DNA from 3 places in the Jejuibacter sp. L23 genome. Region 1 is predicted to be linked to each of the others. Evidence: predicted binding sites of a transcription regulator. Region 1 holds the regulator's gene; each other region holds the start of a gene.
The links. Region 1 encodes Fur, which represses iron uptake genes when iron is present. Its sites were predicted from a motif close to ATAATAATGAGAACNACTATCAA; they were not measured.
Positions count from the first base shown of each region.

Region 2: the regulator Fur is predicted to act here: its motif matches at 4,342-4,364, upstream of sodA (superoxide dismutase [Mn]).
Region 3: the regulator Fur is predicted to act here: its motif matches at 8,483-8,505, upstream of sufA (Fe-S cluster assembly scaffold SufA).

Region 1 covers NZ_CP138199.1:1,675,909-1,686,408, forward strand. Annotated here, with positions in the region: gene nagE (N-acetylglucosamine-specific PTS transporter subunit IIBC) at 1-717, shown strand, start outside; gene glnS (glutamine--tRNA ligase) at 883-2,550, shown strand; gene fur (ferric iron uptake transcriptional regulator) at 2,667-3,119, opposite strand; gene fldA (flavodoxin FldA) at 3,410-3,940, opposite strand; gene ybfE (LexA regulated protein) at 4,092-4,373, opposite strand; gene ybfF (esterase) at 4,496-5,263, opposite strand; gene seqA (replication initiation negative regulator SeqA) at 5,445-5,993, shown strand; gene pgm (phosphoglucomutase (alpha-D-glucose-1,6-bisphosphate-dependent)) at 6,019-7,662, shown strand; gene SCU88_RS07695 (tryptophan 7-halogenase) at 7,812-9,314, shown strand; gene kdpE (two-component system response regulator KdpE) at 9,296-9,970, opposite strand; gene kdpD (two-component system sensor histidine kinase KdpD) at 9,967-10,500, opposite strand, start outside.
Region 2 covers NZ_CP138199.1:5,034,711-5,045,210, forward strand. Annotated here, with positions in the region: gene mtlD (mannitol-1-phosphate 5-dehydrogenase) at 1-440, shown strand, start outside; gene mtlR (mannitol operon repressor MtlR) at 481-1,014, shown strand; gene SCU88_RS24030 (YibL family ribosome-associated protein) at 1,086-1,451, shown strand; gene yiiM (6-hydroxyaminopurine reductase) at 1,459-2,133, opposite strand; gene SCU88_RS24040 (hypothetical protein) at 2,271-2,501, opposite strand; gene SCU88_RS24045 (hypothetical protein) at 2,891-3,109, opposite strand; gene SCU88_RS24050 (hypothetical protein) at 3,174-3,395, opposite strand; gene sodA (superoxide dismutase [Mn]) at 3,642-4,262, opposite strand; gene rhaT (L-rhamnose/proton symporter RhaT) at 4,574-5,608, shown strand; gene rhaR (HTH-type transcriptional activator RhaR) at 5,638-6,507, opposite strand; gene rhaS (HTH-type transcriptional activator RhaS) at 6,580-7,419, opposite strand; gene rhaB (rhamnulokinase) at 7,743-9,215, shown strand; gene rhaA (L-rhamnose isomerase) at 9,212-10,471, shown strand.
Region 3 covers NZ_CP138199.1:2,295,109-2,305,608, reverse strand. Annotated here, with positions in the region: gene pykF (pyruvate kinase PykF) at 1-993, shown strand, start outside; gene SCU88_RS10655 (major outer membrane lipoprotein) at 1,307-1,543, shown strand; partial or broken gene ldtE (L,D-transpeptidase LdtE) at 1,780-2,792, opposite strand; gene sufE (cysteine desulfuration protein SufE) at 2,890-3,318, opposite strand; gene sufS (cysteine desulfurase SufS) at 3,332-4,552, opposite strand; gene sufD (Fe-S cluster assembly protein SufD) at 4,549-5,829, opposite strand; gene sufC (Fe-S cluster assembly ATPase SufC) at 5,801-6,550, opposite strand; gene sufB (Fe-S cluster assembly protein SufB) at 6,575-8,059, opposite strand; gene sufA (Fe-S cluster assembly scaffold SufA) at 8,062-8,439, opposite strand; gene zigA (zinc metallochaperone GTPase ZigA) at 8,761-9,990, opposite strand; gene SCU88_RS10610 (ABC transporter substrate-binding protein) at 10,106-10,500, shown strand, end outside.

The DNA of each region.
Region 1 (10,500 bases):
GCCTGTATCACTCGCCTGCGTCTGTCGGTGAAAGATTCTGCGGTGGTGGATGACGCACTGGCTAAGCGCCTTGGCGCCAGCGGCGTGATTCGCCTGAACAAGACCAGCGTACAGATCATCGTTGGCTTTGTAGCTGAGAAGATCGCCAACGCCATGAAGACCACGGGACCGGTTGCAGCCTCACAGTCTGACGCAGCTCAGTCGGCGCCTGCCGCACAGGCCAGGCCTCAGGCGGTGCGCAACGACCTGCCGACGCTGTTGACCCTGGTGGCGCCGGTTAGCGGCGAACTGGTGGCGCTGGACGAGGTGCCGGACGAAGCCTTCGCCAGCAAAGCGGTAGGCGACGGCGTAGCGATTAAGCCCAGCGATAAGACGGTCGTGGCTCCGGCGGCAGGCACCGTGGTGAAAATCTTTAATACCAACCACGCTTTCTGCCTGGAGACCGATGACGGCGCTGAGATTGTGGTGCACATGGGTATCGATACCGTGGCGCTGGCAGGTAAAGGCTTTAAGCGTCTGGTAGAAGAGGGGGCCTCTGTTGCTGCCGGTCAGCCGGTGCTGGAGATGGATCTTGACTTCCTGAACGCCAATGCGCGCTCGATGATTAGCCCGGTGGTCTGCAGCAACATCGACGACTACAGCGGTCTGGTGGTGAAAGCGACCGGTACTCTGGTGGCTGGCGAAACCCCGCTGTACGAGATTAAAGCGAAGAAATAACGTCTGTCGGACGATATCTCTGAGAGCGGCCGGGTGAGAACCCGGCCGTTTTTTTATTCCCGCGCCAAAGCTGTGCGAATTTCTGTAACTAAGGGTTGTGTCCGGCGACGGCTTGTAAGATCATTCCACGTTAACCGAGTTAAAAACGCTTTGAGGTATTAAGAGATGAGTGAGGCTGAAGCCCGCCCAACTAACTTTATTCGCCAGATTATTGATGAGGATCTGGCCAGCGGCAAACACACCACCATTTGCACGCGTTTCCCTCCTGAGCCGAACGGCTATCTGCATATCGGCCATGCGAAATCCATCTGCCTGAACTTCGGCATCGCTCAGGATTACCAGGGCACCTGCAATCTGCGCTTCGACGACACTAACCCGGTTAAAGAAGATATCGAGTATGTGGACTCCATTAAGCAGGATGTCGAGTGGCTGGGCTTTCACTGGGCGGGTGACGTGCGTTACTCCTCTGACTATTTCGACCAGCTGTACCACTACGCCATCGAACTGATCAACAAAGGCCTGGCTTTCGTTGATGAACTGACGCCGGAGCAAATTCGTGAATACCGCGGCACTCTGACCGAGCCGGGCAAGAACAGCCCGTATCGCGATCGCAGCGTGGAAGAGAACCTGGCGCTGTTTGAAAAGATGCGTGCCGGTGAATTCGCCGAGGGCACCGCCTGCCTGCGTGCGAAGATCGATATGGCATCGCCGTTTATGGTGATGCGCGATCCGGTGCTGTACCGCATTAAATTTGCCGATCATCACCAGACCGGCAATAAGTGGTGCATCTACCCGATGTATGATTTCACCCACTGCATTTCCGATGCGCTGGAAGGGATCACCCATTCGCTGTGTACCCTGGAATTCCAGGATAACCGCCGCCTGTATGACTGGGTGCTGGACAATATCACCATTCCGGCTCATCCGCGTCAGTACGAGTTTTCGCGCCTGAATCTGGAATACGCCATTATGTCCAAGCGTAAACTCAATCTGCTGGTGACCGAGAAGATAGTGGAAGGCTGGAACGATCCGCGTATGCCGACCATTTCCGGTCTGCGTCGCCGTGGCTACACTGCGGCCTCTATCCGCGAATTCTGCAAACGTATCGGCGTGACCAAGCAGGACAACACCGTTGAGATGGCGTCGCTGGAAGCCTGCATTCGCGAAGATCTGAATGAGAATGCGCCGCGTGCGATGGCGGTTATCGATCCGGTTAAGCTTATCATCACCAACTACCCGCAGGGGCAGAGCGAGATGGTGACCATGCCGAATCATCCGAACCGTCCGGAGATGGGTAACCGCGAGGTGCCTTTCAGCGGTGAAATCTGGATCGATCGCGCTGACTTCCGTGAAGAAGCGAACAAGCAGTATAAGCGTCTGGTGCTGGGCAAAGAGGTACGTCTGCGTAACGCCTATGTGATCAAAGCCGAAGAGGTGGAAAAAGACGCCGATGGCAATATCACCGCGATTCGCTGTAGCTACGATGCTGATACCCTGAGCAAAGATCCGGCCGATGGCCGCAAGGTGAAAGGGGTGATTCACTGGGTCAGCGCCGCTCACGCATTGCCCATTGAAATCCGCCTCTATGACCGTCTGTTCAGCGTGGCGAACCCGGGCTCGGCGGAGGATTTCCTTTCTACCGTTAACCCAGAATCGCTGGTGGTGAAGCAGGGCTACGGCGAGCAGAGCCTGAAGGCGGCACAGCCGGAAAATGCGTACCAGTTCGAACGTGAAGGCTACTTCTGTCTTGATGGGCTGACCAGCAGCGCCGATAAGCCGGTATTTAACCGCACCGTTGGACTGCGTGATACCTGGGCGAAAATGGGCGGCTAATATTGCGCGCCTGAATCGCCATAAGTAAAACCCCGGCCTCTGCGCCGGGGTTTTATTCTCTATACAAAAAACCGGAGAGCGATCTCCGGTTTTTTTTGGCTGTGGCGTAGACTCGCTTACTTCTTGCTGGCCTCATGGGCGCCATCGTCTTCCCGACAGTCTCCTTCAGCGCAGTGGCCGTACAGGTAGAGGCTGTGGTTGGTCAGGCGGATATTGTGCCGGGTGGCGATCTCGCGCTGACGAGTTTCAATAGAATCATCGCTGAATTCAATCACCTTGCCGCAATCCAGGCAGATAAGGTGATCGTGATGATGCTGCTGCGTCAGCTCAAAAACAGACTTTCCGCCTTCGAAGTTGTGACGGGTGACAATGCCTGCATCGTCGAACTGGTTCAGCACGCGGTAAACCGTGGCCAGACCAATCTCTTCACCCATATCGATCAGTCGCTTGTACAAGTCTTCCGCACTGACATGGTGATTTTCAGGCTCCTGTAACACTTCCAGGATTTTTAACCGGGGAAGCGTGACTTTCAGGCCGGCCTTCTTTAATGCGGTATTGTTGTCAGTCATGCGGAATATGTCCTGTTGCTTAATGACTTAGCTCCTCTGGAGCACTGCATAGAATTCATGAAAAAGATGAATGCGTCTCATTATAGAACCGTGAAGGGTAAATGAAAACCGCGTTCAACCTGCAAAAATGTGAATAAAAAAGTGGGAAAAATTATGCCAGATACGGCACCGATGCCCAATTTACCGGGCTTATTGTACAACTTAGTGGGGCAAAGTTAAGGAAATGTATCAATTATTACTATCGGTTATATCTATTAATGCGGCGCAGATCGCGCCGCAACAACTTATCATCAGGCGTTGATGATTTCATCAAGATGCAGCTCTTCAGAGATCTGCTTAACCCATTTCTCAACGCGCTCGTTGGTCAGCTCCGGCTGACGGTCTTCATCGATAGCCAGACCCAGGAAGTGGTCATCATCGGCCAGCCCTTTCGACGCTTCGAAGTGGTAACTTTCGGTCGGCCAGTGACCCACGATGGTGGCGCCGTTCGGTTCGATAATATCGCGAATGGTACCCAGCGCGTCGCAGAAGTATTCCGCATAGTCTTCCTGATCGCCGCAGCCAAACAGCGCAACCAGCTTACCGTTGAAGTCTACCTCTTCCAGCGTGGGGAAGAAGTCGTCCCAGTCACACTGTGCTTCACCGTAGTACCAGGTCGGGATACCAAGCAGCAGAATATCGAAGCCTTCCAGGTCTTCTTTGCTGCTTTTAGCAATATCATGCACCTCAGCAACTTCTTTACCGAGCTGTTTCTGAATCATTTTTGCGATATTTTCGGTATTGCCGGTGTCGCTGCCGAAAAAAATGCCTACGATTGCCATGAGTAAAGTAACCTCTTGAATCTAAAAAAGTATGGTGGCTGCGTAATGCCCACGGATAGGGCAATCATAGCAGAAGCCCTTCGAGTGCGGAAACCGCTATTCGCCGCAGGGTGCACAGTATGCAACATACCTGACGGCGTAAGGGGCGGTCTTAGCCCCGGAGCTGGGCGAGCTGGCTCAGCAGAATCTCTTCGATAAGCTCGCTGCGGCTGATGTTACGCGCATCGGCGAGCTCATTGAGCGCATCCACCGCCTCGGCATTGAGTTTGAGCTCAACGCGCTTCAGGCCGCGGACTTTGTCACGTTTGAGCTGATTGCGCTTGTTGATGCGCAGTTGCTCGTCACGCGACAGCGGATTGGTTTTGGGTCGACCCGGGCGGCGCTCGTTCGCAAAGAGATCGAGCGTCGTGCGGTCCGTTTGTTCTTTTGCCATGATTTGCTGCTGCTGGACAGGGAAAAGGCTACGGGAGCGGATTTTTACAGCGCGCCATCATACATTAGTGCCATCCGGTGCGCCAACGCCTGGAGCGTATCTGGCGACCGGACGATGGGTTTTTAATCAGAAGTAAGGAAGCGATCAATGGCCCGCAGTACCGCCTGGGGTTTTTCCGCGTGGACCCAGTGTCCGGCACCGGCGATGACGTGCGCGCGGGCCTGGGGGAACTGTGCGGCAATCTCCGCCTGTGAGGAAGCCTGAATATAAGGTGAATCGCCGCCGCGGATAAACAGCGCCGGGTGCGGCCAGGGGGGCGTGGGCTCCCAACCGGTGATATTGTCGTACTGATCCCAGAGCACCGGCACATTGAAGCGCCACTCGCCGCTGGCGAAGGATTTCAGCAGGAACTGGATAACGCCTTCTTCCTCGATGTGTTCGCGCATTATCGCCGCGGCATCGTGGCGGCGGGTAACGCCACTGTCGGTCACTGCGCGCACAGCGGCGAAGATGGCATCATGGCGGCGCACCGGGTAGGCCACCGGTGCAATATCAATCATCACCAGTTGTTCGATGCGCTCCGGAGCCAGGGCGCTCAGCGCCATCGACACTTTACCGCCCATGGAGTGGCCGATCAGCGTCACTTTATCAAGCTGACAGTCGTCCAGAGTATCCAGCACGTCCTGCGCCATTTCCCTGTACGTCATGCTATCGCTTCGCGGGGAGAGACCGTGATTGCGCAGATCGAGCTGCAGCACCGTGCGATCTTGCACCAGAGAGCGTCCCAGCACCCCAAGATTGTCCAGGCTGCCGAACAGGCCGTGAATCAGGACGACGGGCGCATGGTCGTCCCTGGATTGTGCAGTTTGCAGGCGGGTATTGAGTTTCATCGCAAAGTTCTTTTTTTGAGTTCGTCTGGTTAGGGTATCATGTTCGGCATTCTGCCGTGCGGTGGCAATTTCCGGTTAATTCCGACTTTTGCCGCTATCCTGGTTTGACGCTATCCGCTGTTGAGATTTGTCTTTATAATCCCAACGACTTGTATTCAGAAAGATATTGCACTGGATTAAGATGAAAACGATTGAAGTTGATGACGAGCTGTATCGCTATATTGCCAGCCACACCCTGCACATTGGCGAGAGCGCGTCCGACATTTTGCGGCGTATGTTGAAAGTTTCCGCCGCCCTGCCTGCACAGACCACTTCAGCAAAACCCCAGGCGCCTGTGGCCAGCGTCAGCGCGGAGCCGAAACCGATGGTGAAAGGCACCCGCGAGCGCGTACGCGCGGTGCGTGAACTGCTGCTCTCTGATGAGTATGCCGAGCAGAAGAAGGCCGTTAATCGTTTTATGCTGGTACTCTCCACGCTCTATTCTCTGGATGCCGCCGCCTTTGTCGAAGCGACAGAATCCCTGCACGGTCGCACCCGCGTTTACTTCGCGACTGATGAGCGCACCCTGCTTAAGAGCGGCAACCAGACCAAGCCGAAAGCGGTTCCCGGCACGCCGTACTGGGTGATTACCAATACCAATACAGGCCGCAAATGCAGCATGATTGAACATATTATGCAGAGCATGCAGTTCCCCGCGGAGCTGATCGAGAAAGTTTGCGGCACCATCTAACTCTGATGTCAGAAGGATCAGGACAATGGCTAACCATGAACGCGCAGGGCAACCTGCACAGCAGAGCGATCTGATTAATGTCGCGCAGTTGACGGCGCAGTACTACGTGCTGAAGCCGGAAACGGGCAATCCTGAACATGCGGTTAAATTTGGCACTTCCGGCCACCGCGGCAGCGCTGCCCGTCACAGTTTCAACGAGCCGCACATTCTGGCCATTGCCCAGGCGATAGCGGAAAACCGTGCCGCTAACGGCATTACCGGCCCCTGCTATGTGGGCAAAGATACTCATGCGCTCTCTGAACCGGCGTTTATCTCGGTTCTGGAAGTGCTGAGCGCCAACGGCGTCGAGGTCATTGTTCAGCAGGATAACGGCTTTACGCCGACGCCTGCGGTGTCTAACGCCATTCTGGAGCACAATAAGAAGGCGGGCTCTCAGGCGGACGGCATTGTGATCACGCCGTCTCACAACCCGCCGGAAGATGGCGGTATCAAGTATAATCCGCCCAACGGCGGCCCGGCCGATACCAACGTCACGAAGGTTATCGAAGATCGCGCCAACCAGCTTCTGGCTGAAGGGTTAAAGTCCGTGAAGCGCCAGTCTCTTGATCAGGCCTGGGCCAGCGGTCAGGTGCGCGAGCTGGATCTGGTACAGCCGTTTATCGAAGGTCTGGCGACCATCGTAGATATGGATGCCATCCGTAAAGCAGGCCTGAAGCTGGGTGTCGATCCTCTGGGCGGCTCTGGTATTGAATACTGGAAGCGCATCGCCGAACACTATCAACTTGATCTCACCATCGTGAACGATCAGGTGGATCAGACCTTCCGCTTTATGCACCTTGATAAAGACGGCGCTATCCGTATGGACTGCTCTTCGGAGTGCGCCATGGCGGGGCTGCTGGCGCTTCGCGATAAGTTCGACCTGGCTTTCGCCAACGATCCCGACTATGACCGTCACGGCATTGTCACGCCGGTCGGCCTGATGAATCCTAACCACTATCTGGCCGTGGCCATCAACTACCTGTTCCGCCACCGTCCGCAGTGGGGCAACGAAGTGGCCGTTGGTAAGACGCTGGTTTCCTCGGCGATGATCGACCGGGTGGTCGACGACCTGGGTCGCAAGCTGGTGGAAGTGCCGGTCGGTTTTAAGTGGTTCGTGGACGGTCTGCACGACGGCAGTTTCGGCTTTGGTGGTGAAGAGAGCGCCGGGGCATCGTTCCTGCGCTTCGATGGCACGCCGTGGTCCACCGATAAAGACGGTATCATCATGTGTCTGCTGGCGGCGGAAATTACCGCCGTCACCGGTAAAAACCCGCAGCAGCACTATGACGAACTGGCGGCTCGCTTCGGCGCCCCGAGCTATAACCGTATACAGGCTTCGGCCACCTCAGCACAGAAAGCGGCGCTGTCGAAGTTGTCTCCGGAAATGGTGAGCGCCAGTACCCTGGCGGGTGACCCTATTACCGCGCGTTTAACCGCGGCGCCGGGTAACGGAGCCTCCATCGGTGGTCTGAAAGTGATGACCGATAACGGCTGGTTTGCCGCTCGCCCGTCCGGTACCGAGGATGCCTACAAGATTTACTGTGAAAGCTTCCAGGGCGCGGAGCATCGTCAGCAGATTGAAAAAGAGGCTGTAGAGATCGTCAGCCAGGTGCTGAAAGACGCTAAATAATCGCTGTCTGTCTCACAAAAAATCCATCTGCCTGGCAGGTGGATTTTTTTTGTCCGCAAATCGCTCAAAAGGTACCGTCAGTTCCATCCCGGAGTGGTATTTTCTGGGGCCAGGAATAATCCCAAGGCGTTTTCTCAAGGAGAGATAAGATGCTGAACTTACGTAGCCCCGCCCCCCAACGTATTGTGGTGCTTGGTGGGGGAACCGCTGGCTGGTTCGCGGCCATTGCCCTGCGCAGGCTGTTTAGCCCGAAGGTGGACATTCAGGTCATTGAATCCTCTTCGATCGGCATTGTCGGCGTGGGGGAAGGCGGATTACTTAATTTCATCAACGCCCTGCAACGCTACCAGATTGATATCGATGAGTTCGTTCGCGAAACCGGTGCTGCATGGAAGTGGGGATTCAGCTATGAAGGCTGGCGAACCGGCGGCGAAGACGACCGCTTTTATCACCTGTTCGCCTCCCAGGAGACGCCGGTTTCACGCTGGAGCGAGCGCGGTTTCTATCCCTGCCTTTCGGCCATGATCGGTCAGAACATCCCGCTGGAAAGCTATCTGGCGGCCAGCCCGCTGATTAAAGCCAATACGCCCCAGGACCAGGCTAGTGCGCTACTGAAAGCCAACGGTGGGGATATTGTTCCTTCCTTCCACTTCGACAGCTACAAACTGGCGACCTACCTGAAAAAGGTGGCGCTGTCGCGTGGGGTGATGCATCTGGATACGGTGGTGGAAGAGGTGGTTTTCGACCAGCAGGGCCATGCCCGTATGCTGCGCTGCGCCGATAATCGCACTATAGACGTTGATTTCCTGATCGACGCCAGCGGCCTGTCGCGCAAGGTGTTGGGCAAGAGCATGGGCGGCAAGTGGCACTCGTTCAGCGACTACCTGCTGATGGATTCCGCCATTCCCTTTTATATGCCGCATCCCCATGAAAACCCGATGCTGGTGACCCGGGCTATCACCATGGATGCAGGCTGGATGTGGCAGATCCCGCTGATCGACAGGGTGGGGGCTGGCTATGTCTTTAGCAGCAAGCATATCTCCGAACAGCAGGCAATTGCCGAGATCGAACAGCGGCTGGGCTATGCCATCACGCCCCATAAAACTCTGTGTTTCGATCCCGGCTGCTTTGAAGAGGTGTGGGTCGGCAACGTCATGGCATTGGGTCTGTCCAGCGGTTTTGTCGAGCCGCTGGAAGCCACTTCTATTGGTCAGATGCTGGAGCAGTTGTACAGCTTTGAGCGGGTACTGGTGCACAGCCAGGGGATTATTTCTGATAAAACGATCCGCGAATTTAACCAGGCTAACTTCCAGTCCTGGCTGGGGATTCGCGACTTCCTGCGGATGCACTACGACAACACCCGTCGCGACACGCCGCTGTGGCAGGCGGTATCTGAGTCGCCTTATCCGGAAAGCTATCGCGCGCTGCGTGAGTGCTGGCAGGAGCGCACGCCGCGCCTGCTGGATGTGGAAAGCTACGCCATCAACGGCTGGCGCGGTATTTTCCACGCCATCAACTGGATGTTTGTGGCGGCGCCGCTGGGGGTGGTGCCGCCACGGGCAGGACAGATGGATCTGCTGGCGCTACCGGCAGAAAAACGTCAGCAGGCGCTGAATTTTGCCGCCGAACGGCATCAGGAGATAAACCGGTAACCGATACCGGTTTCGGTCAGCAGATGGCGCGGGCGCGCCGGGTCCTGCTCCAGCTTCTGGCGCAGGTGCCCCATATAGATGCGCAGATAGTGGCTGTGTTCCACGGCGTTAGGGCCCCACACCTGATTAAGCAACTGGCGCTGGGTGAGTACCTTGCCTTCGTTATTCAGCAATGTCGCCAGCAGCCGGAATTCGATGGGGGTCAGGTGAATCTCCGCATCGCCGCGGGTGATACGCCTGGCGGCCAGATCGACGCGGATATCGGTAAACTGCCAGACCGGTGCGGGCTGCTCGCCACCGCAGCGGCGTAGCGCCACCCGCAGGCGCGCCTGAAGCTCGCCAATGCCGAAGGGCTTGCACAGATAGTCGTCGGCCCCGGCGTCCAGCGCCGCGATCTTGTCCTGCTCGTCGCTGCGTGCCGACAGTACAATAATGGGCATGGCGCTCCACTGGCGGACTTCGCGAATAAAATCGACTCCGTCGCCGTCCGGCAGGCCGAGGTCCAGAATCACCAATTCCGGCTTACGGGTAGCGGCCTCGATCAGACCGCGCTGCAGCGTCTCTGCTTCATGAACCCGTATCCCTTCATCTTCCAGCGCGCTGCGCAGAAAGCGGCGAATGGCTTTTTCATCTTCCACAACCAGCAGATTAATCACAGTGCCTCACTCAGTTCATCCAGCGTCGGCGCGGGCTCCTGGGGCAACTCTAAGTGAAAACTGGCGCCTCCCTGAGGGCGGTTTTCCGCATAGATGGTGCCGTCATGGACGCTGACAATCGCCTGACAGATAGCCAGGCCCAGCCCCACGCCAGGAATGGCCGACTCTTTGGTTCCTCTGGCGAATTTATCAAAAATCGCCTGTTCCTGCCCGTGGGGAATCCCGGGCCCGTTGTCCCGGACCTCCAGCGTCAGGGTATCCGGATGACGGGTGGCGTGAATACCGATCTGCGCATCGGGGCCTGCGTATTTGGTCGCATTTTCCAGCAGGTTAATCAGTACCCGTTCGAACAGCGGGCCATCTACGTGGATCAAACTGAGAGGGTCCGCCAGTTCGACATCGATATGTCGGCAGCCAATAGCCAGTTGCGACATCTGCAGCGCGCTACCCACCACCTCTTCCAGGGTCAGCCACTCGCGCTTCAGATTAAAGCCGCCAGACTGGATACGCGCCATATCCAGCAGATTATT
Region 2 (10,500 bases), 1.9 Mb from region 1:
ACGCGATTCTTGACCAGAACGTTCGCGCCGTTGTGCAAGGCGCAATGGAAGAGAGTGGCGCGGTGCTTATCAAGCGTTACGGCTTCGATCCTGAAAAACACGCTGCCTATATTCATAAAATTCTGGGCCGCTTCGAAAACCCTTACCTGAAAGACGACGTGGAACGTGTGGGGCGTCAGCCGCTGCGCAAGCTGAGCGCCGGTGACCGTCTGATCAAACCGCTGCTCGGCACCCTGGAATACGGCCTGCCTCACACCAATCTGGTACAAGGCATTGCCGCCGGTCTGCATTACCATAGCCCGGAAGATCCTCAGGCCCAGGAACTGGCGCAGTTGTTGGCGGAAAAGGGCCCTGCGGCGACGCTGGTACAAATTTCCGGTCTGGATGCCGCAAGCGAGGTGGTCGCAGAGGTGGTACAGGCCTGGCAGGCTCAGGCATAATAGCTTCCGGGCGCACTGCGCCCGGCGTCTTTGTCTAACCATGCAGGCTGAAATGGAAGAAACCCAGGTCTTTGAAAACCGCGTGCTGGAGCATCTTAATGCCGGCAACAGCGTCAGGAGCCTGCTGATTGCCGCTGTAGAAATGCTGACCGAAGCGGTCGACATGCTGGTACTCCAGGTATTCCGGAAAGATGATTATGCGGTGAAATATGCCGTTGAACCGCTGCTCGACGGCAACGGTCCGCTGGGCAACATGTCGGTGCGCCTGAAGCTTATTTACGGGCTTGGCGTCATTAGCCGTGCCGACTATGAGGATTGCGAATTGCTGATGGCGCTACGTGAAGAGCTGAATCACGACGGCACCGAATACACCTTCATCGATGACGAAATCCTGGGGCCTTTCGGCGAGCTGCACTGCGTGTCGGCGCTACCTCCAGCGCCGCCGCCAGGCGATGATCCCGAACTGGCTACCATGCAAAAGCTGCGCTATCAGCAGATCGTGCGTTCCACGATGGTGCTTTCCCTCACTGAGCTGATCGCCCGGATCGGCTTAAAAAAAGCGTTCAGTAAGTAAAGGCTTTTCCCTCTCGCCCCCTGACTGATGTATCCTTGCCGCCCTGTCTGATCACAACTATCCTGAATACCATGTCAAAAGAGATCGAAAAGAACGAAATTAAACGCCTGAGCGACCGCCTTGATGCCCTGCGCCATCAGCAGGCCGAGCTGTCACTGGTCGAGCAAGCGGAAAAGTACGCTCAGAACGAAAAAGAGATAGCCACACTGGAAAGTGAAATCGCGCGTCTGAACGCGGTGCGCCACCAGAAGCTCAGTAAGGAAGCGCAAAAGCTGATGAAAATGCCCTTCCGCCGCGCCATCACCAAAAAAGAGCAGGCCGATATGGGTAAGCTGAAAAAGAGCGTACGCGGTCTGGTCGTGGTACACCCCATGACCGCTCTGGGCCGCGAGATGGAGCTCACAGAGATGACCGGTTTCGCTCGCACCTCATTCTGATTTGCCGTCAGTGACCGAATAACCGCCGCGAAAAGCCTTCTATTCCGCCGGAAATCCGGCGATTTTGCAGGGTCTGCGTCCAACTGGCCGACAGCCCGGCGGCGCTCAACAAGCGATGATACTGCTCATCGTCGAAAGGTTGATGCCAGGCGATGACGCCCGCCTCATGCACGCTGATATCGCTCAGCCGCGATACCAGCTCCAGCGGCGCATCGGCGCTGACCGCCCCCGGAGCGATCACCCGATACAGCCAGCCGGTTTTCCCGTTTTGCTGCATTAGCTGCGATAAATCTTCTATCTCAAAATGGAAGTTGAGCTTAAAGCAGGGGGAACGCGGCTGGGTGACCTGAATCAACGCATCTCCCCAGCGCCATACGTCACCAATGAAGGTGTTCTGTTCCGTCAGCCCGGTGGTAGAGAGGTTTTCACCGAAGCCCGGCGCGTTAAAGCATTCAGCCTGCTCGGGAAAAGCCAGCGCCCAGTCATCGTAGTGTTCGCGGGGATAGTGGCACAGCGCGCGGTCAGGGCCTCCGTGGTATTTGCGCTCTGCCTGACAGTCGCCAGAAAGTCCCGTCGGCGTCAGCATCAGTTCGCCATCAACCTGATATTTTTCAATAGCGCTGGGACGCCCGCCCGGATAGTCGCGAACCTTTCCTGTGTAGACCTGCACGGGATAGTGCATCCTCTCCCCCTCATCTGAGCACCTTTGCCTGAAAGTATGAGGGTATAAAAAAGGACGTCGATGGACCAGCGAAAACGAGGGATTGAGGTGGGATGGGCGTCCTCCCGTTCCCTGTGGAGGACGCGCCGGGATAACGCTTACTTCGAAGAGGAACCGAAAAGTCCGCCCAGTACGCCCTTCAGAATGCCGCTCACGGTATCGCCTACGGTCCCCGCAGCCTCACCCGCAGTGTCACCAACACCGCCAATCACTTTATCTGCCAGTTTCGCTATGCTCACCACAGTGCTCAAAACGGAACCACCTGAAACATCGTCCAGCATCTCGTCCGACAGTTCGATCATGTTTGCTTCTGCTTTATCTGTCATCATAGTTTCCTCACTCTTTATCAGTGTTTACATAATGGTTCAGACCGTGATGTCACCATAACTGCCCCTGCTTCCTTTCACCCTCCTGGCTGAGCTGCCATTTCCGTGACGAGTTAAATCCTGGCACAAACATTAGAATTGTGAATGTTTTTAGGATTAGTTTTATTAAAAAATCGTTAACCACATGCTAATTGTGAGTAAAATACGCTAAAAACAATTCATTCATCATTTGATAAATAAATAATTCTTATCTATTGATACACAACGATCTTTATCCGAACGGCGGAGCCGGGCAGGCAGATAAAAAAGAGGCGACCCCGAAGGATCGCTTCTTTTCATTGCCTAACCGCACTGCAGAACATCTGTCATGAGATCCAATCCTGGAGTCTCTCTCAGAGAGTCCTGTCGGAAGTCGCCGATGCCCTTTCCCCTGATACGATAATGTAGAGTCCACTCTCAATGCCGCGAGCAACTTCACCAATACCTATCACCGCGGAGCCGATGGTATCCAACACTTCTCCGGCCAAACCCACAACTGAACCCCCCGCAACGTCATCCAACATATCCACCGACAGTTCGGTCATGGATGCTTTGGCGTTATCTGTCATCATGTTTCCACCCATATTTGTATGCCACTTATGGCCCAGGCCTGATTTCGTTAAAGGAAAGCTCCCGTCAGAACTTAGTAAGCCCACTCAGAAAATGAGCAGCACCGTCAGAGCCGCCGCCAGGAACACCGCCAACAACGCCACCAAGAACGCCTTCCACCAGATCTCCAACAGTACCTATCACCTCTTTCACAATGCCGATAACAGACCCCCCCGCAACCTCATCCAGCATCTCGTCTGACAGTTCAACCATGGCCACTTCACGTTGTACGCCCGCTTTATCAATCATGCCTGTTTCTTCTCACTTTCATTCAGATAATTAATATCTAACCCTGCGACACTATGATATCGTTCCACCCATCATCAGGAGTTTCGACATTCATGACGCCATAAAGCCTGGTACAAACATTAGCAACTCGAATGAATTAGCGTGAAATTAAGAAAAACTCCAGCCGATCAAACCGTTCTCCTTCTCTGACTTAAAACCAAAAAAAAGCGAGCCCTAAGGCTCGCTTATCCGTCTTAAGTGACGCGATTATTTTTTAGCGGCGAAACGCGCTGCAGCTTCGTCCCAGTTCACCACGCTCCAGAATGCTTTGATATAGTCCGGGCGGCGGTTCTGGAATTTCAGGTAGTAAGCGTGCTCCCACACGTCCAGACCCAGGATCGGGTAGCCGGAAGCGCCAGAGATAGCTTCACCCATCAGCGGGCTGTCCTGGTTTGCGGTAGAAACCACAGCCAGCTTGTCGCCTTTCAGCACCAGCCATGCCCAGCCGGAGCCGAAGCGGGTTGCAGCCGCTTTCTCGAACTCTTCCTGGAATTTCTCAACGCTACCGAAATCGCGCTCGATGGCGGCTTTCAGATCGCCCTGCAGGGTGGTGCCTGTTTTCAGACCTTTCCAGAACAGGCTGTGGTTAGCGTGACCGCCAGCGTTGTTACGCAGCGCGGTTTTCTTATCGGCCGGAACCTGATCCAGACGGGTAATTAGCTCTTCTACCGGCAGAGCAGCCAGCTCCGGCAGGCTTTCCAGCGCAGCGTTGGCATTGTTTACATAGGTCTGATGGTGTTTGCTGTGATGAATTTCCATCGTCTGCTTGTCAAAGTGCGGCTCCAGCGCGTCGTAGGCGTACGGCAGGGATGGCAGTGTATAGCTCATACTCTTCTCTCCATTTATTGTCGGGCGGCAGAGTTTTTGTTAATGCCGCGTAAGCATTCGGTTCATTATAGTTAATTAAATGATATTGAAAATGTTTATCAATGCCACACATTTCGTGCGCATATCACCAAATCATAACTTTTGGTTATGATAGTAAAAATGTGAAGCCATACAAGCAATTCCTGATCATTTTGCCAGCCGACACGCCATTGCGGCAGCAGTGTAAAGGTTCTCCCAGGCGTCTCTTTTTTAGACTGCCAGACGGGTAGCGCCGCGAGCGATATCCGACAACCCCCAGGGAGAACAAAAAAATGAATGACGCAATTTCAACGGGCATCCTCTGGCATCTGGTGGGCGCCGCCAGCGCCGCCTGCTTTTATGCCCCCTTTAAAAAGGTCAAAAACTGGTCATGGGAAACCATGTGGTCCGTGGGCGGTATTGTCTCCTGGATAATCCTGCCCTGGGCAATCAGCGCCGCGCTACTGCCCAACTTCTGGGCCTATTACGGCTCCTTTAACGCTTCTACCCTGCTGCCGGTATTCCTGTTTGGCGCCATGTGGGGGATCGGCAATATCAACTACGGCCTTACCATGCGCTATCTCGGTATGTCGATGGGCATCGGTATCGCCATTGGTATTACCCTTATCGTAGGTACGCTGATGACGCCTATCCTGAACGGCAAGTTTGGCGTGCTGATCGGCACCCCAGGCGGCCAGATGACCCTGCTGGGCGTTCTGGTAGCACTGATCGGCGTGGCAATAGTCACCCGCGCAGGCCAGTTGAAAGAGCGCCAGATGGGCATCAGGGCCGAAGAGTTCAACCTGAAGAAGGGGCTGATTCTGGCGGTGATGTGCGGCATCTTCTCTGCCGGTATGTCCTTCGCCATGGATGCCGCCAAACCGATGCACGAAGCCGCAGCGGCGCTGGGTGTTGATCCTATGTATGTCGCACTGCCCAGCTATGTGGTGATTATGGGCGGCGGCGCGCTGATCAACCTGGGTTTCTGCTTCGTGCGCCTGGCAAAAGTGCCCGGAATCTCCCTGAAGGCGGATCTGTCGGTGATGAAGCCTCTGCTGATTACCAACGTCCTGCTTTCCGCACTGGGCGGCCTGATGTGGTACTTCCAGTTTTTCTTCTACGCCTGGGGCCACGCCAAAATCCCGGCCCAGTATGACTACATGAGCTGGATGCTGCATATGAGCTTCTACGTACTGTGCGGCGGCCTGGTGGGGCTGATCCTGAAAGAGTGGAGCAACGCAGGACGTCGCCCGGTAGGGGTTCTGAGCATTGGATGTATCGTGATTATCATTGCCGCCAACATCGTTGGCCTGGGCATGGCGAAATAACGCGCGCTGTGGCACCCGGAACGATACGGCTACAGACCAGCGCGGGTGAGTACTGGCTCACTCGCGCTCCCCTCCTCCCGCTGGCGCCACTGGCTTGGCGAAGCCCCACTCTCCCGGGTAAAGACCACCGAAAAGTAGTTACTGTCTTCAAAACCACACTGCATCGCCACTTCGCTGATTCGCATAGCAGTATGGCGCAGCAGGTACTGGGCATGGCAGATGCGTAACTGGCGCAGATACTGGCCCACGGTCATTCCCGTCTGCTGGCGGAACTGCTGACGCAGAGTACGCACGCTGCACTGCTGCACGGCGCAGAAAGCCTCCAGATCGAAAGGGGCGCTCAAACTCCCCGCCAGTGCGGTAATGAGCCGATCCAGCGCGCCGCCTTCGGTTTCCTGGCCTTCAATCTGCTCTGGCAAATAACGGTGACGTTGCAGGAGCAGTAAAATCTGCAAAAACAGGGCTTCCGCCATCGACTGCGACAGCGTATCGCGTCGGACGCTTTCCAGCTCCAACTGGCCGATCACCTGACGCGCCAGGCTCATCCCCTGGCTGCTCAGCCGCCAGGCCCGCTGCTGCGCCATATTGGGAATCATCTCGTCCCAGTTAACGCGCAGCCGGAACCGCTCCGGACACCAGATTATGTTCTGCAATACCAGATCGTTAACCGAGGCATAGCTGTGGCAATCGTCAGCGCGAATATAGAACAGATCGCCGCGGGTAATGCGGTATGGTCGCCCGTTCAGCACGTGCAAACCGTTGCCGCGCCAGACCACCACCAGCTCGCAAAAGTCATGGGTATGTTCAGCAAAAACGCTCTGGGGATAACGGTCCGCCACCGCCACCGACTGGGTGGAAAACGCGAAAAAATCCGTCTTGTGAAGGGTCAGACCGGCCACGGCGCCTCCTTAGAAATCGGGAGCCGGGTATTATCTGTTGTTACACCGCAAAAAAGGGTGACTCCCTTCGCGTTACTGAAGTTGGATATCGCGCCCCTGGCGCACATCGCGCGGCGACCAGTGAAATTCCCGCTTAAACAGCGTGGAAAAGTGGTTGCTGTCGCCAAAGCCGCACTGGAAGGCGATGCCAGTGACGCTCTCTTCGCTATGGCGCAGCAGGTGCAGGGCGCGCATCAGACGCAGACGGGTCAGATAGCGCTGGGGGGTCAGGCCGGTGCGCTGCTTAATCTGGCGGTGCAGCGTACGCAGCGACAAAGTAAACCTGTCGGCCAGCGCTTCCCAACAGATCTCTTCAGCGAAATGCGCCTCCAGCCACGAAAGCAGCTGATTCAGGCGGCCTGGACTTTCGCCATCACCGTCGCTGCGGCAACTCTGACGCAGCAGCACCAGCAGTTGCATAAACAGGATCTCGCGGCTGGCAACATCGTGCGCCTCTCCCTCTTCGCCGCCGGGCCGTTCCAGACTGGCAATCAACTGCCGCACCTGCTTCAGCGCATCGGGGTTTACCCGCCAGTGGGAAGGATAGTAACCGTCACGCTCCTGCGGCAGAAGCTGTTCAACGCCAGAAAGAAAGTTAAAGGCGTCCGGCGCACGATAGAGCACGTTGGTCAGGCACAGGTTTTCGGTATGTTCGAACAGATGACGATCGTGGTCGCGCACAAAACAGACCGAACCGCCGCTCAGGGTATAGGGCTGACCGTTGAAGATATGGGTGCCGGTTCCTTGCTCAACGATAACAATCTCATAGAAATCATGATGATGCTCCGGGAACGCGGACTGCGGTATCCGGGGCTCAATCGCCACAGGAACCCGACCGGAAGAGAAAAAGTCCGAGCTGTGCAGTACCGTCATTATCGTCCCCTCAGTTTGTTAACCTGCCCGCGATAGTATTAAACGAGAGTTATTCTCACCTTAAAATTTCGGCGTGAACGGCGGCAAAAGCTGCTCGTTTTTCAAGATCCCGCTGGCTAGTGTGCGAATTTGCGGCAGGCATCACACCCCTCTGCAAACGTCTGAGGCGCTGTCATCGCGTTTATCGGGCTTTAATTTGTGAACTCTCTCACGTTCACCTTTGATTCCTTGCCAGCGGCCTGTTTGCGCTGTCAGTAACAAGAAGGTGTCGCACAACACGACTTTTTAGACTGAGGACCAACGATTATCAGAAGGACCCCATCATGACTGTTCGCCATTGTGTCGCCGTTGATTTGGGCGCCTCCAGCGGTCGCGTAATGCTGGCCCGCTATAGCCGAACTGAACGCAGCCTGGAACTCCGGGAGATCCATCGCTTTGCCAACTGCCTGCGCCAGGTTGACGGCACCGACTGCTGGGATGTGGATACCCTGGAAACGGAGATCCGTACCGGCCTGCGCAAGGTGTGCGAAGAGCAGACTATTCGCCCGGACAGCATCGGCATTGATACCTGGGGCGTGGACTTTGTTCTTATCGACGACAACGGCGAGCGTGTGGGACTGCCGGTTTCCTATCGGGACAACCGCACCGATGGCGTCATGGCCCGCGCCGTGGAGCAACTGGGCCGCGAAGAGATTTACCGCCGTTCCGGTATTCAGTTCCTGCCCTTTAACACTCTCTATCAGTTCCGGGCGCTGAGCGAACAGCGGCCTGATCTGGTAGAGAAAGCGGCCCATGCCCTGCTGATCCCCGATTATTTCTGCTACCGCCTGACCGGCGAGATGAACTGGGAATATACCAACGCCACCACCACCCAACTGGTGAACATCAACACCGATAACTGGGACGATCGCCTGCTGGAATGGGCAGGCGTTCCGCGCCGCTGGTTCGGTACGCCGGGCCACCCGGGTAACGCCATTGGCCACTGGATCTGCCCTCAGGGCAATCAGATTCCGGTGGTATCGGTGGCGACCCACGACACCGCCAGCGCAGTACTCGCCGCGCCGCTGGAAGATGGCGATGCCGCATACCTTTCTTCCGGTACCTGGTCGCTGATGGGCTTTGAGAGTAAAACCCCATACACCAGCGACCAGGCCCTGGCCGCCAATATCACTAATGAAGGCGGCGCCGAAGGGCGCTACCGGGTACTGAAAAACATCATGGGGCTGTGGCTGCTACAGCGAGTCCTGCGCGAACAGAAGGTCAGCGATCTGGGGAGTCTTATCGACCACGCCCGCCAGATCCCGGCCTGCACCTTTACGATCAACCCCAACGACGACCGTTTTATTAATCCGGACAACATGAGCCAGGAGATTCAGGCCGCCTGCCGTGAGAGCGGGCAGCCGGTTCCCAACAGCGATGCCGAACTGGCGCGCTGTATCTTCGACAGTCTGGCGCTGCTGTACGCCAAAGTGCTGGATGAACTGGCGGCGCTGCGTGGCCGCCCCTTTACCCGGTTGCATATCGTCGGTGGCGGCTGCCAGAACGAACTGCTCAACCAACTGTGCGCCGATGCCTGCGGTATTCCGGTACTGGCCGGTCCGGTAGAAGCCTCGACCCTTGGCAATATCGGCTGCCAGCTGATGGCGCTGGATGAGGTCGCCGATGTGGACGAGTTCCGCCGCCTGGTGGCCCAGAGCCACACCCTGATCCCTTTTAATCCCGATTCGAACAGTGAAATTGCCCGCTACGTTGCGCAGTTTCAGCCACAACGTCAAAACAAGGAGCTTTGCGCATGACTACCCCCATCGAACAGGCCTGGGGCCTGGCTAAAGAGCGTTTCGCCGCCGTCGGCGTTGATGTCGAAGCGGCACTGCGCCAGCTGGATCGCCTGCCGGTTTCTATGCACTGCTGGCAGGGTGACGATGTCGCCGGTTTTGAAAACCCCGAAGGCCAGCTTACCGGCGGCATTCAGGCCACCGGTAACTATCCGGGTAAAGCGCGCAACGCCACCGAACTGCGCGCCGACCTGGAACAGGCCCTGAGCCTGATTCCGGGGCCGAAGCGCCTGAACCTGCACGCTATCTATCTGGAAAGCGATAGCCATGTCGATCGCGACCAGATCAAGCCGGAACACTTTAAGAACTGGGTGGAGTGGGCCAAAGCCAACCAACTGGGGCTGGACTTCAACCCCTCTTGCTTTTCACACCCGCTGAGCGCTGACGGTTTTACCCTGTCCCACGCCGATGACAAAATCCGCCAGTTCTGGATCGATCACTGTAAGGCCAGCCGCCGCGTATCCGCATACTTCGGTGAACAGTTAGGCACGCCGTCCGTCATGAATATCTGGGTACCGGACGGCATGAAGGACATCACCGTAGATCGCCTGGGGCCGCGCCGCCGCCTGATGGAAGCGCTGGACGACGTTATCAGCGAGAAGCTGAACCCGGCACACCATATCGACGCGGTAGAAAGCAAGCTGTTCGGCATTGGCGCCGAAAGCTACACCGTCGGCTCCAACGAGTTTTATATGGGCTACGCCACCAGCCGCCAGACCGCGCTCTGCCTGGATGCCGGTCACTTCCACCCCACCGAGGTGATCTCCGACAAGATCTCCAGCGCCATGCTCTATGTACCGCGCCTGCTGCTGCACGTCAGCCGCCCGGTTCGCTGGGACAGCGACCACGTGGTACTGCTGGACGACGAAACCCAGGCCATCGCCAGCGAAATTATCCGCCATGACCTGTTCGACCGGGTGCATATCGGTCTGGACTTCTTCGATGCGTCCATCAACCGCATCGCCGCCTGGGTTATCGGCACCCGCAATATGAAGAAAGCGCTGCTGCGCGCCCTGCTGGAACCGACCGCCAGACTGCGCGAACTGGAACTGGACGGCGACTACACCGCCCGTCTGGCACTGCTGGAAGAGCAGAAGTCGCTGCCGTGGCAGGCGGTCTGGGAAGTTTACTGCCAGCGTCACGACACCCCGGCCGGTAGCGAATGGCTGGATAAGGTCCGCGGCTATGAGCAGGACGTATTGCGTCAGCGTGGGTGATTGATTCACCCCGGCCTTCCCCTCACCCC
Region 3 (10,500 bases), 620 kb from region 1:
AAAGTCGTTTGTAAAGTGCTGAATAACGGCGACCTGGGCGAGAACAAAGGCGTAAACCTGCCGGGCGTCTCCATTGCCCTGCCAGCGCTGGCGGAAAAAGATAAAAAAGATCTGATCTTCGGCTGTGAGCAGGGCGTCGACTTTGTGGCGGCTTCCTTTATTCGTAAACGTTCCGACGTTGAAGAGATCCGAGCACATCTGCAGGCCCACGGCGGCGATCATATCCAGATCATCTCCAAAATCGAAAATCAGGAAGGCCTGAACAACTTCGACGAAATCCTGGATGCCTCTGACGGCATTATGGTTGCCCGTGGCGACCTGGGCGTTGAGATCCCGGTTGAAGAGGTCATCTTCGCGCAGAAGATGATGATCGAGAAATGCATCCGTTCCCGTAAAGTGGTTATCACCGCCACCCAAATGCTGGATTCGATGATCAAAAACCCGCGTCCGACCCGCGCTGAAGCCGGTGACGTGGCGAACGCCATCCTCGACGGTACCGATGCCGTCATGCTGTCCGGCGAATCCGCCAAGGGTAAATACCCGCTGGAAGCCGTTTCCATCATGGCGACCATCTGCGAACGTACCGATCGCGTCATGCATACCCGTCTCGATCACGCCAACAGCAGCCGTAAACTGCGTATCACCGAAGCCGTGTGCCGCGGTGCGGTAGAAACGGCTGAAAATCTGGAAGCGCCGCTGATCGTGGTCGCGACCGAAGGCGGTAAATCCGCGAAGTCAGTCCGCAAGTACTTCCCGAACGCTAACATCCTGGCGCTGACCACCAATGAGATCACCTGCCGTCAGCTGGTGCTGAGCAAAGGCGTTATCCCACAGTTGGTCAAGTCCATCGCCTCTACCGACGACTTCTACCGTCTGGGTAAGGAAGCCGCGCTGGCAAGCGGCCTGGCCCATAAGGGCGACGTGGTCGTGATGGTTTCCGGGGCGCTGGTACCGAGCGGCACCACCAATACCGCCTCGGTACACGTGCTGTAATAAAACGCGCATCCGTAAATCTCACAAGGCGCCATCCGGCGCCTTGTTTTATTTTTTTTACTTTGCGTAGTCGCTATCAATAAAAAATCAAATCGGCTTTTACTATTTAAGCCAGACTAAAGTTAAGATGAATCCGATGAAGTTCCCCGTTTTTAACTCAGACTTTTTAGCAATTTGCGGCAATTCGCTGCTTCTTTGAGCGAACGATCAAATTTAAGCGTATTAGCACAAAAAAAATATTCTCAAGCGAAAAAACTTTGTGTAATACTTGTAACGCTACATGGAGATTAACTCAATCTAGAGGGTATTAATAATGAATCGTACTAAACTGGTACTGGGCGCGGTAATCCTGGGTTCTACTCTGCTGGCTGGTTGCTCCAGCAACGCTAAAATCGATCAGCTGTCTTCTGACGTTCAGACTCTGAACGCTAAAGTTGACCAGCTGAGCAACGACGTGAACGCAATGCGTTCTGACGTTCAGGCTGCTAAAGACGACGCAGCTCGCGCTAACCAGCGTCTGGACAACCAGGCTCATTCTTACCGTAAGTAAGAGTACCTGTAATAAAAATGGCGCACACTGTGCGCCATTTTTTTGCCTGCTATCCCGCCCTTTGCTTTAACATTGCTCCCTTGCCCCTCAAACGCGTTCTGTCAGCATTCTGGTCTCTTTTAATCCAAGTCCATATCGCTCTGGCTACGTTGCGTAACGTGCCGCTCAGGCGCTCTGTGTCGCCATCGCATTACACTACCCCAAAAAGCGCTAAGGTTACATCCGGTAACAGCCCATTACTGAACCCCGGACAGTAGTCCTTCGCTCCGGGCTTCGGGGGCGTTGTGCGCGCTCTGAATCGGTGCCGTCGAAGGCACAGGCGATACAGCGCCCGACACTTCAACCGGATAGCCAGCACGCCGGGTCATGGCGTTATCTACTGCGCCGCGATCGCTGCGTCCGTCATCTATAAAGCGCCCGAAGCTGGCGCTAATGGCGATTGGCGCCGTTTGTGGGTTATCCCAGTCGTTGGTCGACAGCGGCTGGTGTACTTCCACATAGCGTCGGCCATTCGGCTCAACGGAATATTTCACCGGTTGATTAATAATCTGAACCCGGGTCCCCCAGGCCGCTTTCGAAAATAACGCTTTGATATCCTCGGAACGCAGGCGGATACAGCCAGAGCTTACCCGCTGACCGACGCTACGCCGTACGTTAGTCCCGTGAATTAAATATTCCCCGCCGCCTTTCTCAAGGCGTAATGCGTAGCGCCCCAGAGGATTATTTGGCCCTGCAGGAACCACCGCCGGTAGTTTTATTCCCTGGGCCTCTGAACGCGCCCGAATATTGGCCGTCGGCGTCCAGCTTGGATTAGGGATTTTCTGACTTATGCGGGTTACCATTTCAGGCGTTTCACGACCAAGCTGGCCAATGCCGATAGGTAAACCTCTACTTTATTCTGGCCTGGCGGATAGTAATAGAGCCGGAGCTCCGCCAGGTTAATCACAATGCCTTCACGGGGGGTGTCCGGAAGCAGCATTTGCGATGGGATGGTAATTTCGCTGCCCGCCTTCGGCAGCAGCGGGTCGACTTTATTGTTCGCCTCCAGCAACAGCAGAATACCGGTACCAAATTTATCCGCCACGTACTCCAGGTTCTTCCCGTTGTCGGGCATGATGTAGCGTTGATTATGGCCGATCAGTCGGCTGCCGGGCGGCGGCAGCGGATAGTCGACGGCGTGAACAGCAAGCGGGGCGAACGCCAGTGCGCACAGCACCCCAGTAATAGAGAGAGATAACGCGCGTTTCATACTGAACACCTCACCGGCAACGTGCCGGAATGCAGAAAAAGCGCGGGGAAGGGTTCCCTGCCCCGCATCCACAGAATGAAAGCTGTTATCTGAAAGTTTAGTTGAGAGTCGGGGCCAACGCGGCGGCTTTCGCGCGAATTGCACGAATCATTGCTTCCAGTCCCTGGGAGCGCGACGGGGTCAGGTGTTGGGCCAGATTCATCTTCTCGAACCAGGGGCGCACATCGAATTCAACGATATCGCGCGCCGTCATCTGGTGATAGAGAATAAACACCACGGCTATCAATCCCTTAACGATAGCCGCATCGCTGTCGCCCCGTAGCTGGATCACGCCATCCGGCGTCTGATCCATCACAATCCATACCTGGCTCTGACAGCCCTGGATAATGTTACCGGGGTTATGGGCCTCGTCACTGAGCGGCGTCAGACGCTGACCCAGTTCGATGATATAGAGATACTTCTCTTCCCAGTTGGCACAGCGGCTGAAGTTTCGCAGCAGCTTATCTTTGTCCGGCATAGCAGCCATCTTGGCCTCCCTGTTAACCCAAAAGACGGTGGATGCGGATCAGACCGGCCACCAGCCTGTCCACTTCCTCTTCGGTATTGTACATGGCGAGAGAGGCACGGCACATGGCCGGAACCTGGTAAAATTCCATCAGCGGCATGGCGCAGTGATGACCGGTACGTACCGCAATCCCGTAGTTATCCAGGAAGCTGCCAACATCATAGGCGTGATGCTGCCCCAGATTAAAGGCAATGACCCCGCGTCGATCCCCAGGCCCGTAGAGCGTCAGGTCCGGCACGGCCTGCAATTCCCGTAACGCATAGCGCATCAGCGTGGTTTCGTACTGTTCGATTTCGTCCAGACCCACACGCGAGACATAATCCAGCGCCGCCCCCAGCCCGATAATCCCTGCGGTGTTGGGCGTACCGGCCTCGAAACGCCAGGGGGCTCCCGTATAGGTCGTGCCCTCGCTCAGGCTGACGGTGGCGATCATCGAGCCGCCCCCTTCCCAGGGCGGCATCGCCTGCAGAATATCCTGCCGGGCATAGAGCACGCCGATACCGGTAGGACCGTAGATCTTATGACCGGAGAAAACATAAAAATCGCAGTCCAGCGCCTGCACGTCCACCGCATGGTGCATCACCGCCTGGGCACCGTCCACCAACACTTTCACACCGGCAGCCCGGGCTTCGGCTATCATCTCCCGCACCGGGTTTTCGGTCCCCAGCACGTTCGACACCTGGGTCATCGCCAGCAGACGGGTACGCTCGTCGATAAGACTCGCCAGGCGTTCCCGCTGCAGGGTGCCATCCTGATTAAGCGGAATCACTCGCAGTTCGGCGCCGACCCGTTCGCACAGCATCTGCCAGGGGACGATATTGGCGTGGTGCTCCATGGCGCTGATAATCAGATTATCCCCCGCTGCTACCGCCTGGTTGCCCCAGCTGCTTGCCACCAGGTTAATGCCTTCGGTGGTACCGCGCACGAAGACGATCTCTTCCGCCGAACGGGCGTTGATAAATTGCGCCACCCCGGCACGTACGTTTTCCATACGCTCCGTCGCCTCAGCGCTTAGGGTATGGATACCGCGATGTACCGCCGCATAGCCATGGCGGTAAAGATCCGCCTCGGCTTCTATCACCGCCAGCGGCTTCTGGGCGCTGGCGGCGCTGTCCAGATAGGCCAGCGGCTGGCCGTTGACCTCACGCGTCAGGATCGGGAAATCCGCTCGCACCTGTTCGATTGAGAAACTCATGACTGCCCCCCCGCCAGACGCTGGTCGATCCGGGCCAGAACCTGGCGCTTAAGCGCTTCATCGTCGATGGCTTCCGTCAGCTCTGCGGCAAAAGCGTGAATAATCATCTGCCGGGCAGCCTGGCGGTGAATACCGCGCGAGCGCAGGTAAAACAGCTGTTCGTCGTCGATGCGGCCCACGGTGGCGCCGTGGCTGCACTTCACATCGTCGGCATAAATTTCCAGCTGCGGTTTGGTGTCTACCTCCGCCAGCCTGCCCAGCAGCAGGTTGTTATTGGTCATCTGGCCGTCGGTCTTAACGGCGTGGGGCGCCACGTTTATCAGACCGTTAAATACCGCTCTGCCCCGGTCGCTGACGATGGTTTTATGCAACTGACGACTGTTGCACCAGCCCTGGTTGTGCTCAAGCCAGGTGCGGCTGTCGCACACTTCGCTACCAACCGGCATCGCCAGACTGTTAAGACGCAGAGTAATATTTTCGCCTTCCAGCCGGGTACTGGTGTGATGGCGCACCAGGCCGCTCCCCAGCAGGAAACTGGTGCTGGTCGCGCTGGCATCGCTCTCCAGCCACAGATCGTTGTGAGCGAAGTGGTAGCTCTGTGGGTTTTCGAAGGCCAGTTTAGCGTGGCGCAGACTGGCCGCCGGGGCCACCTGTATGGTCAGACGCCCGCCGGTAAAGTGGGGCCGGTCATCGGCGCTAACGTAATGTTCGATCACCTGCGCCTGCGCCCCCTGTTCCAGGGTCAGGTGGTGACGATAGTGCGCCGTGTTCATCTCATCGCCGTCCAGACCGCGGCTGATATGCATCAGCACCAGAGGCCGTTCCGGCCGCGTATTGCGGGGAACCCGGATATGGGTCACCTCGCCTGCCAGGCTTTCGGTCAGGTGCAGGAAAATCTCCGGCTGAACCGCCACCGGTAATCCCTGACGCCGATCGTTCACCGTAATCTCATAGCCGCTGCCGCTCAGTTCGTCGCTCAGCGCCTCGCAGTAACGCCCGTCGACAAAGACCAGCCTGATGGCATCGATGTTCAACGCCAGTGCATCTCGCTGCTGCTCCGTCAGGAATTCGCCCTGCGGCAGCACGAAACGGTGGGCCAGCAGTTTTTCCAGCGGCGTAAAGGTGTATTTCCAGTTTTCGTGCTTACGGGTCGGCAGCCCCAGGCGCAACAGTTGCTGCATATGCTGCCCGGCTTCCGGACTGCGGGTCTGCGAATTTTCGAACAGATGGTGCCACTGCTGTAGCGCGTTACTGCTGTTGTTCGGTAAGCCAGCCATAGCCCTGCTCCTCCAGCTGTTTCACCAGGGTAAAGTCGCCGGATTTCACGATGCGCCCCTGATATAGCACGTGTACGTGGTCAGGTTTGATGTAGTCCAGAATGCGCTGGTAGTGGGTCACGATCACAAATGAACGCTGACCGTCACGCAGGGAATTCACCCCATCCGCCACAATTTTCAGGGCATCGATATCCAGCCCGGAGTCGGATTCATCGAGGATGCATAGCGAAGGCGCCAGCACCGCCATTTGCAGGATATCGTTACGCTTCTTCTCACCGCCGGAAAAACCGACGTTAACCGAACGGGTCAGCAGATCTTCCGGCATCTTCAAAAGCTTGATCTTCTCTTCCATCAGGTCCTGAAAATCAAAGCGGTCAAGCGGTTCCTGCCCCCGGTATTCACGCACCGCGTTCAACGCTGTCTGCAGGAAAAACTGGTTACTGACGCCCGGAATTTCCACCGGGTACTGGAAGGCCATAAAGATCCCTTCCCCTGCCCGCTCTTCAGGATCGAGTGCGAGCAGATCCTTGCCCTTAAACAGCACTTCGCCGCCGGTCACCTCGTAATCTTCGCGGCCTGCCAGCGTCGCCGACAGGGTGCTTTTGCCGGAGCCGTTCGGCCCCATAATGGCGTGCACCTCCCCCGGTTTGACCTCCAGATTCAGGCCCCGCAGAATCGGGTTATCTTCCGCGCTTACGTGCAAATCTTTAATACTTAACATAGTGTTTCCTTTATAAAACTGCGGTTACCCGACGCTGTGCTCAAGGCTGATGGCCAGCAGCTTCTGGGCCTCTACCGCGAATTCCAGCGGCAGCTCCGAGAAAACATCCTTACAGAATCCGTTGACGATCATCGAAATCGCATCGTCTTCACTGATGCCGCGTTGCAGGCAGTAGAACAGCTGATCTTCGCCAATGCGCGAAGTGGTAGCTTCATGTTCCAGTTGGGCGCTGTTGTTGCGGCACTCCACATACGGGAAGGTGTGGGCGCCGCACTCTTCGCCAATCAGCATCGAATCGCACTGGGTGAAGTTGCGGGCGTTAGTGGCGGTCGGCATGATCTTCACCAGTCCGCGATAGCTGTTCTGGCTCTGGCCTGCGGAAATGCCCTTCGAAATAATGGTGGAGCGGGTGTTTTTACCGATATGAATCATTTTGGTGCCGGTATCCGCCTGCTGACGGCCGCTGGTCAGCGCCACCGAGAAAAACTCGCCGATGGAGTTATCGCCACGCAAAATACAGCTCGGGTATTTCCAGGTAATGGCTGATCCGGTTTCAGACTGGGTCCAGGACATTTTGCTGTTTTCCCCTTCGCACAGCGCACGTTTGGTGACGAAGTTCAGAATCCCACCGTTATTGCTGTCGCCAGGGAACCAGTTCTGCACCGTGGAGTATTTCACTTCGGCATCCCTGTGGATGATGACCTCGACCACCGCGGCATGGAGCTGGTAGCTGTCGCGTACCGGTGCCGAGCAGCCTTCGATATAGCTGACGTAGCTACCTTCGTCTGCCACCAAAATGGTGCGTTCGAACTGACCGGTTTTTTCGGCGTTAATACGGAAGTAGGTGGAAAGCTCCATCGGGCAGCGCACCCCTTTCGGGACATAGATAAAGGTGCCGTCCGATGCCACCGCAGCGTTCAGCGCGGCGAAAAAGTTATCGTTGCCCGGCACTACGGTACCGAGGTACTTCTTCACCAGATCCGGGTATTCGTGAATCGCTTCGCCAAAAGAGCAGAAAATAATGCCCAGACTCGCCAGCTTGTCGCGGTAGGTGGTGGCGACAGAGACCGAGTCGAAGATCGCGTCCACCGCCACCTCTCTCCCTTCCCGCACAGGTACGCCCAACTGGTTAAAGGCCTCTTCCACCTCTTTGGTCAGAAAGGCGCTCTCCTGGCCGGTCTGCTGCACGGCGCCCGGCTGCGATGCGCAGTTATCGTCGCAGTTGCCGCAGGAAGGCGCCGAGTAATAGCTGTAATCCTGATAGTTGAGCTTGTCGTAGTGCGCCTTCAGCCAGTGCGGCTCTTCCATTTTCTGCCAGGCGTGGAAGGCACTAAGACGAAACTCCAGCATCCAGTCGGGCTCGTTGCGGCGCGCTGAAATGGCGCGCACCACCTCTTCATTAATGCCTTTCGCCAGTTCATCGGTCTGTAGCTGTGTGAAGAAGCCCTCTTTATAGTTCAGGCTTCCGCTCCAGGTTTGTACATTGTCTTCTGTGGTATCTCTGGACATAACTATTCCGCCTGAACCCCAAAGCTTTCGCCGCAGCCGCATTCGTTCTGCGCTTTCGGGTTATGAAATTTAAAGACCTGGTTTAAACCTTCGTGCACATAATCCACTTCGGTACCGTCGATAAACGGCATCGCCTGGGTCGATACGTACAGCCGGGCGCCGTCGCGCTGATACAGGAGATCGTCAGCCTGGGGCTCGCTCACGGTATCCAGCACGTAGCCAAAACCCGCACAGCCGCTCTTTTTCACCCCCAACCGCAGGCCGAGTATGCCCGGCTCCCGTTGAGTTAACTGGCGAATCTGCTCCGCGGCCGCTGACGTCAGCGTCAGCCCCTGCCAGGCAAAGTCGCCGGGTTCAAATGTTCCTGCATGCAGTTCCATAGCTTCACCTCACTTTTGGCCCCATTAATGGGCCGATAACACTATGGTAGTGATAACGATTCTCACTTCAACCCAAGCTCCGCAGGGGCATTCACCGCTGGAGAGCTTTTACGGGGGTTTTTTATAAGGATAGACCCTGCAACCACGCTTGCCGTCATCACGACCTGCGTTCTATATAATTGATATCTATAGAATCAGTCACAATGCGCAAAAGGCTTTAGCAATCAGTGTTAAAGGTGCATAGGCAATGCCTATTTATCTGATAGCGGCAGAGGGAAATACAGACGCCGGAAAGATGAAGCGGCGTCTGAGGGGGGAATATCAGAGCGTTTCGGCAAACCAGGGGTCAAAGGGATCGCTGAACCGGCGCCAGGCTTCCGGCCCCATGACCATCCCATCATCGTTAAGCAGCGCGGCATCAAGCCGCTGCCGCAGCCCGTCCTCATCTATTTCACTGCCGATAAAGACCAGCTCCTGACGCGCATCGCCCACGCCATCCACCCAGTGACGGCGAATAAAATCCAGAGATTCCGGATCGGTCGGCCAGCGATTGCCCGGTACCGCCGCCCACCACATACCGCCCGGCTCCTGTCGCGCCACTCCGCCAGCCTGGGACCAGATACCGGCGTACATCGGGCGGCTCGCCAGCCAGAAATAGCCTTTGGAGCGAATCACGCCCGTAAGGTCATGCATCACCAGGTGATGGAAGCGTTTGGGATGAAACGGACGCCGCGCCCGCCAGACAAAACTGCTGATACCGTATTCTTCGGTTTCCGGAATATGCTCGCCCCGCAGCTCCTTAAGCCATCCCGGCGCCTGAGCGGCCTTGTCGAAATCGAACAGTCCGGTATCCAGCACATCTTCCAGCGCGACCTCACCGAAGCGGGTATACAGGATCCGCGCTTCCGGGTTCAGGGAGTGAAGAATCGCCACTATCTTACGTAACTGGCCTTCGCTGACCAGGTCGGTTTTATTCACCACCAGGACGTTGCAGAACTCAATCTGGTCAATCAGCAGATCCACCACCGTGCGGCTATCCTGATCTCCCAACGATTCACCGCGCGCATGCAGGCTTTCCCCTTCTTCGTAATCTCTCAGAAAGTTGCAGGCATCCACTACGGTGACCATGGTATCCAGCCGGGCGATATCCGCCAGGCAGTCGCCGTTTTCGTCGGCAAAGGTGAAGGTTTCCGCCACCGGTAGCGGTTCCGATATCCCGGTAGATTCAATCAACAGATAATCAAAGCGCCCTTCTCTGGCCAGCCGGTTAACCTCCAGCAGCAGATCCTCGCGTAGCGTGCAGCAGATACAGCCGTTGCTCATCTCTACCAGCTTTTCGTCGGTGCGCGACAGCGCCGCTTCGCCGCCCCTGACCAGTCCGGCATCGATATTCACTTCCGACATATCGTTCACAATCAGCGCCACGCGCAGCTGTTCGCGGTTGTTGAGGATATGGTTAAGCAGTGTGGTCTTACCCGCGCCGAGAAATCCCGACAGTACGGTAACAGGGAGTTTTTTCGCCTCACGGCGTCTGGTGAACGGCTCTGACATGGTGGCAACCCCTTATATCATTAAAAGTGAAGGTCTATTCTTTGCTGGTTTTGTTATGTTATAACATCAACAAATTAATTTTCCAGCCCCCGTTTTCAGGGGATAAGGGATACCCATGTTCAGAAAATCACTGCGATTACTGCCCGCACTGCTCTGCCTGACGGGCAGCGTTTATGCGCAAAGCCACGCGACACACTATCCGCTGACGGTGGAAAACTGCGGCCGTTCGCAGACCTTCCACCAGTCGCCGCAACGGGTGGTTACGCTTGGGCAACACGAAACCGAGCTGCTGCTGGCGCTGGGGTTAGGCAAGAGCATTGTCGGTACTGCGGTCTGGTTTGGCCGCCTGCCTCCGGCGCTGGCACCTGCAGGCCAGGGGCTGAAACGACTGGCGGATAACGCGCCAGGATTCGAAGCTGTCGCCGCCCAACGCCCCGATCTGGTGCTGGCGCAGTACAGTTGGCACCTGGGCCCCCGTGGCGAAGTCGCAACCCGGAAGCGCTTCGAAGA